2 regions of the Streptomyces litchfieldiae genome follow, and region 2 is predicted to be linked to the other one. Evidence: riboswitches for the same ligand, from Rfam matches in the RefSeq annotation. Region 2 holds a riboswitch; the other holds the start of a gene.
The links. Region 2 has a riboswitch for ZMP and ZTP ahead of RM590_RS17225 (glycine hydroxymethyltransferase). Riboswitches for the same ligand answer to the same signal wherever they lie in the genome.

Region 1 (4,743 bases), on a different contig from region 2:
TACGGATACATCGACGGAACACGGGGTGGAGACGGAGAAGGCGTCGATGTGTGGGTCGGTACGGGACCGGCCGCGTACGTCACCGCCGTGGCGTGCACGATTGACCCGTTCAGGAAAAATGCCGAGGTCAAACTGTTCTGGCGCTGCACGCCCGAGCAGATCGACCAGGTCGAGGACTTCTACGCTCCACAGCCTCAGGCCGGACTGATCATCCGTCGGCCCGGGTTGTGATCCTCAGCCGGTGCGCCGTGGCTTGGTCCCTTGCTTGTGGTGGGTGGGGCCGCTGAACGCCTGTCCAGTGGCGAGGACTCTGCCGACGTTGTGACGGGTGGCGCGGCGCCGGTTCCTGGCTCCGGGCGGCGGCCGGGGCCGGACCGGGAAGGTTTCGGTGCACCGGCTGGGGATGCGGCAGTCGGGCGGATGTTCCTGAACCCCCGCCGGACCCGTGCTGGGGTAAGCCGTTCGGGCGGGGCCGGCTTCTCCCAGGGGTGCCGCAGGTCCTGGACGAGCGGCCGGGCGAGCCTGAGCTGGGTGTGTGCGGCGATGACGAGCCAGGTCCAGCGGTCGGCGGCTTGTGAGCTGCGAAGCTTCGGGACGGTCCAGCCCAGGGTCTGCTTCATCATGCGGAACGTGTGCTCGACGTCGAACCGTCGCAGGAACGCCTGCCAGCAGCGGTCGACGTCCGCTGTGGTGGCGCCGGTCTTCGACCACCACAGCCACAGCGGCTTCGGGGCGGCGCCGGAGGGCAGGTGGGAGACCTCCAGCCGGATCACCGTGCCCTCGATGATGGGCAGGTCGGCCGCGTGGTCGATCCAGGCAGCCCGGCGGGTCAGCCGCGGGTGGAGCCGGTCCCAGGCCCGGGCCGTCGCCTTGCCGTAGAGGCGGGTACCGGTCACGGTCACCACGCGCTCCGGGCCCCAGGTGTCGGGCAGGCCGAAGACGAACTCGCTGCCGTGCTTGGGCGGCCGGCCGACCTTGGGGTCGTAGACCCGCGGCGGCGTCGGCCGTCGCATCACACGGTCCGACCGCGTCCGGCCCAGGATCTCGACGGGCAGATCGGCCAGCAAGTGAGCCAGGCGCGGCGCGTCGTAACCGGCATCGACCACGACCAGGACATCTGGGTCGCCGTCCGTCCACTGGCCCGCGGTGACCAGCCGCTCGACGACCTCCCGGAGCTGCGCGGTGGTCACCGCCGCGACGTCGGCGCCGGGCGCCAGCCGCACGGCGTCCAGGATCGCCGTCCACGACGTCCGCCCGGTCTCCAGCGCGGCGACGACCGAGTACGGCCAGCCGGGGATCATCAGGTGCTTGTTCTCGCCGTATCCGTAGGTGTGGCAAAAGCACCGGTCAGGGGCGGTGTCCGCGTCGGGGCGCAGCCACGGGGAGACGTCCACCACCAGGACCAGGCGGCCGTCGGCCGCCTTCGGCAACGGCACGGAGACCAGGGCCCGCCGCAGCCGGCCCACGTCCACGCGTCCTTGGTTCAGCCCGTCGTACAAAGCGCCGTGCCCCCGGCGATGTTCCGGGGCCAGGGCAAGCCCGACCAGTGTCTTCACCGGCCCGTCTGCACACAGCATGGCGTCGGTGAGTTCGAACAAGGCGTCCGCACGCGCGGTCAGCGACGCGTACAGCTCGGCCCGGAAGCGTGACAGCAGCGCGAACGGCTCACGCCCGACGTCCTGATACAGCAGACTCACCCTCACGGCCTTCGTTGATTCGGTCGCCTCTGTGACGGAGCACAGGATCAGACGAAGGCCGTTCTCGCGTCCGGCGGATCCCTCCGCGAGTGATCAAGTTCGAGGGACCATTCGACCAGGGACGTTAAAAGGCAAGGTGAGAAGCTGTTTGAGAACCCGACCAGGGCACCGAATCGAAGGGCAGGCATGTGCACACTGCGTCTACTACAGTGCCTTGTGGGCCGTGACTGGCGCTGAGGTGGAGTACCACCGGGGAGCGGCCTGACGAGAGGTCGATGCCGTGCGCCTGGGCGAGTGGTCAGCAACGCCTGGGAGGCAATGATGTCTACGACTCGGACGGCCCAGCTCATGGAGGGCGCTGGCCTCGCCCGGCGCATCATCGAGGAGACCGCCACCAAGGCGGCCGAGATCTCACGGTTCACAGGGACCGCGCCTTGTCTGGCGACGGTGCTGGTGGGCGAGGATCCCGCCTCGGTCACCTACGTTCGCATGAAGCGGGCCCGATGCGCGAAGGCCGGCATCCAGTCCCGCCATATCCCTCTGCCCAGCACCACCACGACTGTGGAACTGGTTGACACGATCGCCGCGCTGTCCAGGGATCCGGGCGTGCACGGCATCCTGCTCCAGCACCCGTGTGGCCCACATATCGACGAGCGGGCGGCGTTCGAGGCCATCTCTCCGGAGAAGGACGTCGACGGGGTCACTATGCACTCCTTCGCCGCGATGAGCTTCGCACTGCCGGGCTTCGTGTCCTGCACACCCGGCGGGATCATGCAGCTGCTGGACGCGTACGACGTCGAACTCGCTGGCAAACACGCCGTCGTGGTCGGCCGCAGCGCCATCCTCGGCAAGCCGGTCGGGATGCTCCTGCTCGCGAAGGATGCCACGGTGACGTACTGCCACTCCCGCACCACGGACCTACCAGCGATCGTGCGCGAGGCGGACATCGTGGTAGCGGCCGTGGGACGGCCCCGGCTGATCCGCGGCGAGGACATCAAGCCCGGCGCGGTGGTGCTCGACGCCGGGTACAACCCGGGCAACGTCGGCGATGTGGACTTCGACGCCGCTCGCACCCGTGCCCGCTTGATCACGCCCGTTCCGGGTGGAGTCGGGCCGATGACCATCGCCGTCCTGCTGGCACAAACCGTGCAAGCTGCCGAGAACCAGCTCGGACTCCAAGAACGCTGAATCCAAACTCGGATCGACCCCGATGAGAGTCGGCGCCCACCGCCACGATGTCGATGATGACTGGTGAGACAGCCCTGTCAGGTACAGGGCTCGGGCGCCGGCTGATCGGACGGCGTGGGCTGGATCGGAGTCTTCTTCGTCCAGGCGATGGCGGTTCTTTTGCGGGTGAGGCGCCTGGTCATGAGGGTGATGAGGGCCCAGGTCAGGTGCGCTTCGGATTGCTCGGGCAGCCTCTCGTAGTCTCTGGCGTTGCGTCGGGCGTTCATCAGCCAGCCGATTGTGCGCTCAACGCGCCAGCGGCGGGGGAGAACGATGAAGCCCCTGGCGCCCTTGGGGCGGGAGACAGTTCGCAGGGTGAGCCAGAGGCGGTCCTCGGCCCAGCCGACCAGAGCGCCGGCGTAGGCGGAATCGGCCCAGACCTGGGTAATCTGCGGGTGGGTGAGACGAAGCCGCCAGAGGACTTCTTTGGCCGCGGGGCAGTAGCCCTCATCGGCGCGGCCAGCGCCGAACGTGGTCCGGCTGGACCCCGCCGACCTCGATGCGGTTCTCGTCAAGTCCGTTAGCGATCCGCAGACAGTTCCCGGCGAAGGCAAACTCCACCGCCACGGTTCCAGCCGCCAGGTCACGGCCTGCTGGCCGCCACTCAAGGAGCGCGACCTCGCGCAGTTCCTGGCCAACGAACGACTCAAGGCGCTCATCGCGCTGAGACCACTGGGGCGTCAGCTCGAACCACTCCCACCCGGCGATGCCCACCGCGGTGTCGATCGTGTCCCAGCCGATCGAGAGCTCGTCGAGCTTCCCGTGGCAGACCTCCACCTGGACGCCGTCGAAGTCCAGTACCACTGGGCAGTCGGAGAACCAGTCCCCGTCCTCGGCGAAACGCACCACGGCGAAGCCGGTCAACCGCCTACCGGCGAGCGTCGCCAGACGTGATCCGTGCGCCTGCCGAATCGCCTCGAACCCGACCAGGAAGGACGGCTCGAAACCGGAGATCCCCATGTCCACAGCCTGAGTCTCTCGGCCTTCTGTCCAAACGGCCAACACATATCGACCCGCAGGGATCCTCCGAGCCACTTGACGGATCGGATTCCACAGAAAGGGCGGGAAGTCCGCGGGCAGGCCCGCCATTTCGCCCCGTTGTCAACGATGTAGCGGATGGCGTCGACGATGGTGCGCCGCGGCCACTTCTCCGGCCTCCCGCCGGCCCTGGTCCGGCAGGCCGGGACCGGCAGGAGCGGCTCGATCAGTGCCCACTCCGCGGCGGTGGTGTCGGAGGGATAGCGGCGGCGGCGCACGTGCGGTTCACCGCGATCGGCGGGCGGTGACCAGCATGTCGAGCGAGGCGCGGACGCCGTTGAGCTGGGCGAGGACCAGGCGGACCCATTCGTCGTCCGGGTGCAGGGAGGCGTGCGGGGCGATCGTGCCGGTGATCAGCCGGCCGATCTCGGTCAGCTTCCGGCGGAAAAGCGCCCGCTCGTATGCCTTCAGCTCCAGCAGGTCCCCGCAGAACTGGTAGCCGTCCGCGTGGGTCCAGATCAGCGGGGGCAGGCCCTCGGCCGCGGCGATGTCCCTCAGCTCGGCCAGACCCCGGCGGAGCTGGGAGACCGAACGTAGTAGTAGCCGCTGCTGTGGGCGTCCATGACGAGGTGGAGCCGGCCGTCGGTGGGCGAGACCCCGGCGGAGATGACGTTGTGGGAGTTGTTGGCGCTGAGCGTGTGGCCGACGCGGACGGTGGCCCAGGTGGTGGAGCCGAGAGCGCGGCGGGCGACGACGGCGTTGCGGTCGCCGGTGTACCAGACGGCGTACTGGTGGCCGTTGTGGGTGAGCAGGCCGTTCTTCTGGAAGGCGTTGTTGTTGA
Region 2 (4,743 bases):
GCCTGCCGGGTGGTCTCCGGCAGCCGGTAGTGCGTGGCGAGGTCCAGCGCGTGGGCGCAGGCGCCGTCCAGCGTGACGCGGTGGCCCGGGGAGACGAACACCGGCTTGACGCCGTCGCGGGTGCGCAGGGCGCGGCCCACCTCGGTGTCGCCGTCGAGGAGCGGGGTGAACGCGCCGCGGTGGGGCGCGGGCGGCTGGTGGCGGAAGGTGAACGGATTCTTGGCGACGCCGATCGTGGGCAGGCCGGTGAGCACCCCGAGGTGGCTGGCGAGGCCGAAGCGGCGCGGGTGGGCGATGCCGTACCCGTCGCACACGACGAGGTCGGGGGTGCGCCGCAGTCGGCCCAGGGCGTCGAGCACGGCGGGCAGTTCGCGGAAGGCCAGCAGTCCGGGCACATAGGGGAAGGCCACCGGGCCCACCGCCGTGGCCCGGTCGACGACCTCCAGCGTGACGGCGTCCAGGGCGACGGCGGCGGCCGCGACGAGATCACGGCCGTCGTCGTACGCCACGTCGACGCCGGCCACCGTGCCGGGCGCCCCGGGCGCGGGCCCGGAACCGTCCAGCACGGTGTGCCGGCGCAGGCCGAGCTGGATCGCCTCGGCCTCCGCCGCGGTGGCGGGGGTGGTGTGCGGGTGGCGCAGCGGGAGGCTCAGGTGAGATCGATCTCCCCGTAGAGCGGGTGCTTGGCGAGCAGGTCCGCGGCGCGCCCGGCGACCTGCTTGGCGATCCCGTCCTCCAGCACATGGGTGGCCTTGGAGGGCTGGCCGCTCTTGGTGGTGCCCGGCGTGGTGCGGGACAGCACGGTGTCGATCAGCTCGGCGACCTCGTCCATCTCGGCGGTGCCCAGGCCGCGCGTGGTCAGCGCGGGGGTGCCGATGCGGATGCCGGAGGTGTACCAGGCGCCGTTGGGGTCCTGGGGGATGGCGTTGCGGTTGGTGACGATGCCGGACTCCAGGAGCGCCGCCTCGGCCTGGCGGCCGGTGAGGCCGTAGCCGGAGACGTCGATCAGCGCGAGGTGGTTGTCCGTGCCGCCGGTGACCAGGCGGGCGCCGCGGCGCAGCAGGCCCTCGGCCAGGGCGCGGGAGTTGTCCACGATGCGCTGGGCGTAGTCGCGGAAGCTCGGCTGCCGGGCCTCGGCGAGGGCGACGGCCTTGGCCGCCATCACGTGCGGGAGGGGGCCGCCGAGCACCATCGGGCAGCCGCGGTCGACCTGGTCGGCGAGCGAGTCGTCGCACAGCACCATGCCGCCGCGCGGGCCGCGCAGGGACTTGTGGGTGGTGGTGGTGACGATCTGGGCGTGCGGGACGGGGTCGAAGTCGCCGGTGAGGACCTTGCCGGCGACGAGGCCCGCGAAGTGGGCCATGTCCACCATGAGGGTGGCGCCGACCTCGTCGGCGATCTCGCGCATGACGCGGAAGTTCACCAGGCGGGGGTAGGCGGAGTAGCCGGCGATGAGGATCAGCGGGCGGAACTCCCGGGCGGCGGCGCGCACGGCGTCGTAGTCCACGAGGCCGGTCTCGGGGTTGGTGCCGTAGCTGCGCTGGTGGAACATCTTGCCGGAGATGTTGGGCCGGAAGCCGTGCGTGAGGTGACCGCCGGCGTCCAGGGACATGCCGAGCATGCGCTGGCCGCCCAGGTCGCGGCGGAGGGCGGCCCAGTCCTCCTCGGTGAGGTCGTTGACCTGGCGGACGCCCGCGCGCTGCAGGGCCGGGGACTCCACGCGGGCGGCGAGGACCGCCCAGAAGGCCACGAGGTTGGCGTCGATGCCGGAGTGCGGCTGAACGTAGGCGTGGCGGGCGCCGAACAGCTCGCGGGCGTGCTCGGCGGCCACGGACTCGACGGTGTCGACGTTGCGGCAGCCCGCGTAGAAGCGGCGGCCGATGGTGCCCTCGGCGTACTTGTCGCTGAGCCAGTTCCCCATGGCGAGGAGCACGGCCGGCGAGGCGTAGTTCTCACTGGCGATGAGCTTGAGGGACGCGCGCTGATCCTCGATCTCGGCTCCGATGGCGTCGGCGACGCGCGGCTCGATGCCGCGGATCACCTCCAGACCGCTGCGAAAGGCGGTCGACTCGGTCGTGCGGGCGGATTCGCTCACAGGGGCCTCCTTGACGTGACGTCGCGACGGCCCAGGCGCACGGCTCTGTCGCTCGACAGGGCCGCTCCCCGATGGTTCATCCCATCCAGACGCGCCAGTCACGGCCCCGTGCGAGGGTAGCATCGCCAGGTCAGTCGCCACCGTCCAGATCGGTCCGGCGGCGCCCGAGGTCGAAACGGTCGCCGGCGTCGTGGAGTTCGTAGAGCTTGGCGCGGGTGGCCGGGGAGCCGAACGGGCGGTGCACCACGAGCAGCAGGGTGCCGTCGAACGCGCGGAACGGCATGCCGTGCCCGGCGTTGTCACCGACCAGCACCGGCGCGAGTTCCCAGGGGCCGGCCAGCCGGCCGGAGACGGACCGGGCCTGGGTCTGCACATACCCCTGCGTGCCGGCCAGGCCGAGATAGGTGGACCACAGCATCAGCAGTTCGCCCGTCCGGCTGCGGAAGAGCTCGGGGCCGTCGGTGACGTACGGGGGCAGCGCGCGGTCGTCGGCGGTGATGCGCTCCCCCAGCCAGGGGGCGTAAGACGCCTTGAACAGGTGCAGCGGCTCGCCCTCGGAACGGCTCAGGTCGGGGCTGAGGCGAACGGCCTCCATGGTGCCGTCGAGGCGCTGGATCCACTCGTGCGCGTAGACGAGCCAGGGCACCCCGTCCTCGACCCAGAGCGTGCCGTCCAGCGCCATGAACGCGTCCGGGGTCTGGGGGCGTTCGGCGTCCAGCAGCCGGAAGGGGCCGTAGGGCGAGTCGGCGACCGCGACGGCGGTGCCGCGCCGGTAGGTGGTGATCAGCACTTCCGGGGGCTCGGCCAGCGTCTGCGCCTCGTCGTGCAGGGTGACGAAGAGGTACCACTTCCCGGCGTGGGCGTGCACCTCGGGCGCTGGGGCCTGCCTTTCGGATCTCCGCGGGCTCGCGACGCCAGCTACGGCCACTCGCTGCTCCCCCAGCTAACGCTGGGAGGTGCCCCCAGCCGAATCGCGCGAGTACGGCCGGGTATGAGCTGCGATCCGGCGCCTTGCGATTGACCGCATCTGACGCCGCTCCCTGATCCACGGAGACCCGAAAGGCAGACCCATCCCCCATCCGTCGCCCAGTTGTCACCGGGCACCGTGAACACCGAGTAGGGCCCCTGCCAGGAGACCAGGTCCCGGCTGCGGTACATCACGGTGCCGGTGCCGGGGATGCCGGTGTTGTCCGCCAGGTTGCGGACGTAGAGGTGGTAGGTGCGGTTGGGCCGGTGGGCCGTGATCCAGGGGTCGTGCGCCCAGATCTCGTTGAGCCGCAGTCCCTTCGGCGGGGCCGCTCCCCCGGCTCCCCCGGCGGCGTCTGCGGGGCCGGCCGCCAGCGGGACGACGGCGGCCCCGGCCGCGCCGATCAACGCTCGTCTTCCGATCGGTGCCATGGTGACCGCCACCCCTTGAATCGTTAAAACACCGGCGCGCGAACGGTGCCACCGCGATCAGCCGGCGGTCAATCCCCGTGCGCGCGTTCGCGGAACGCGCCGCCCTGGGACACGGTGGTAGGTGGACACACACGCCCCGTACTCCGGGAGGCCAGCATGAGCGAGCACATCTACCGGGTGACCGAGATCGTCGGTTCCTCGAAGGAGGGTGTGGACGACGCGATCCGCAACGCCATCGCCAGGGCCGCGCGGACGCTGCGCCAGCTCGACTGGTTCGAGGTGACCGAGGTGCGCGGCCACATCGAGAACGGCGCCGTGGAGCACTACCAGGTGGGCCTGAAGGTCGGCTTCCGGCTGGAGGACGAGGAGAGCTGAGCCGCGCCGGGAGCCGGCGCGGCACCCCCCGCCCCGGACTCCGCTCCCGCTGTTCGCGCGCCGTCTAGGGCCTGTATCGAGTTCCCGGTCGGATCAGCCCGCGGCGTCAGACGCGGTGCCCCCCCAGGCCCTTGGGGGCCTGGGAGGTACCCCCAGCAAGGCACCGGATCGCAGCTCATACCCGGCCGTATTCGCGCGATTCGGCTGGGGGCACCTCCCAGACGGAGTCTGGGGGAGCGGCGAGGTGCCGTGACTGGCGTCGCGGGCCCGGGCGGGAACTCGATACAGGCCCTAGATCTCGTGGCGCGTGCGGTTGCGGGCGGCGAGGGCGGCGGCGAGGAGCTCCCCCTCCACGATCGAGGCGTCGGCGAGCCGGGAGGCCGCCGCGTAGGAGTTCAGCAGGGCCTTGGTCACACGCAGCGCGACCGGGGAACGCCGGACCAGAGGGCCGGTCCACTCCCGGATGACCTGGTCCAGCTCGTGCTCGGGAGCGATCCGGTGCAGCACCGCCAGGTCGCGGGCCGTCACCGCGTCGAAGCTCGTGCCCAGCAGCAGCAGTTCGCGGATGCGGGCCGCGCCGGCCTCCTGGAGGAGCCGGGCCACCGCGCCGCCCCAGGCCATGGGGATGCCCACCGCGAGCTCCGGCATGCGGAAGCGGCTGGTGTCGGAGCCCACCCGCAGGTCGCAGAAGAGGGCGAGGGCCAGCCCGGCGCCGACCACCCGGCCGTGCAGCCGGGCGACGGTGACCAGGTCGGCGGTGGCCAGGGCATCGCAGACTTGGCGGGCCTTGGCGCCGAGCGTGGCGATCCCCGCGCCGGCCGGGTCCTCGGCCAGGAGGGCGTCGTATTCGCGGAGATCTCCGCCCAGGCAGAAGT

Region 1: it holds a riboswitch for ZMP and ZTP, as region 2 does, so the genes downstream of both, RM590_RS25250 (bifunctional 5,10-methylenetetrahydrofolate dehydrogenase/5,10-methenyltetrahydrofolate cyclohydrolase) here and RM590_RS17225 (glycine hydroxymethyltransferase) in region 2, are expected to answer to the same signal.

The regions. Positions count from the first base shown of each region.
Region 1 is NZ_JAVREL010000016.1:163,682-168,424, reverse strand. It holds gene RM590_RS25260 (hypothetical protein) at 1-231, shown strand, start outside; partial or broken gene RM590_RS25255 (NF041680 family putative transposase) at 235-1,697, opposite strand; ZMP/ZTP riboswitch at 1,911-1,996, shown strand; gene RM590_RS25250 (bifunctional 5,10-methylenetetrahydrofolate dehydrogenase/5,10-methenyltetrahydrofolate cyclohydrolase) at 2,019-2,885, shown strand; partial or broken gene RM590_RS25245 (transposase) at 2,963-3,355, opposite strand; gene RM590_RS25240 (hypothetical protein) at 3,372-3,884, opposite strand; partial or broken gene RM590_RS36260 (transposase) at 3,981-4,180, opposite strand; partial or broken gene RM590_RS25230 (BNR-4 repeat-containing protein) at 4,487-4,743, opposite strand, start outside.
Region 2 is NZ_JAVREL010000009.1:175,181-179,923, forward strand. It holds gene RM590_RS17220 (endonuclease V) at 1-653, opposite strand, end outside; gene RM590_RS17225 (glycine hydroxymethyltransferase) at 650-2,095, opposite strand; ZMP/ZTP riboswitch at 2,118-2,207, opposite strand; gene RM590_RS17230 (family 43 glycosylhydrolase) at 2,226-2,963, opposite strand; gene RM590_RS17235 (dodecin) at 3,650-3,868, shown strand; gene RM590_RS17240 (enoyl-CoA hydratase/isomerase family protein) at 4,160-4,743, opposite strand, start outside.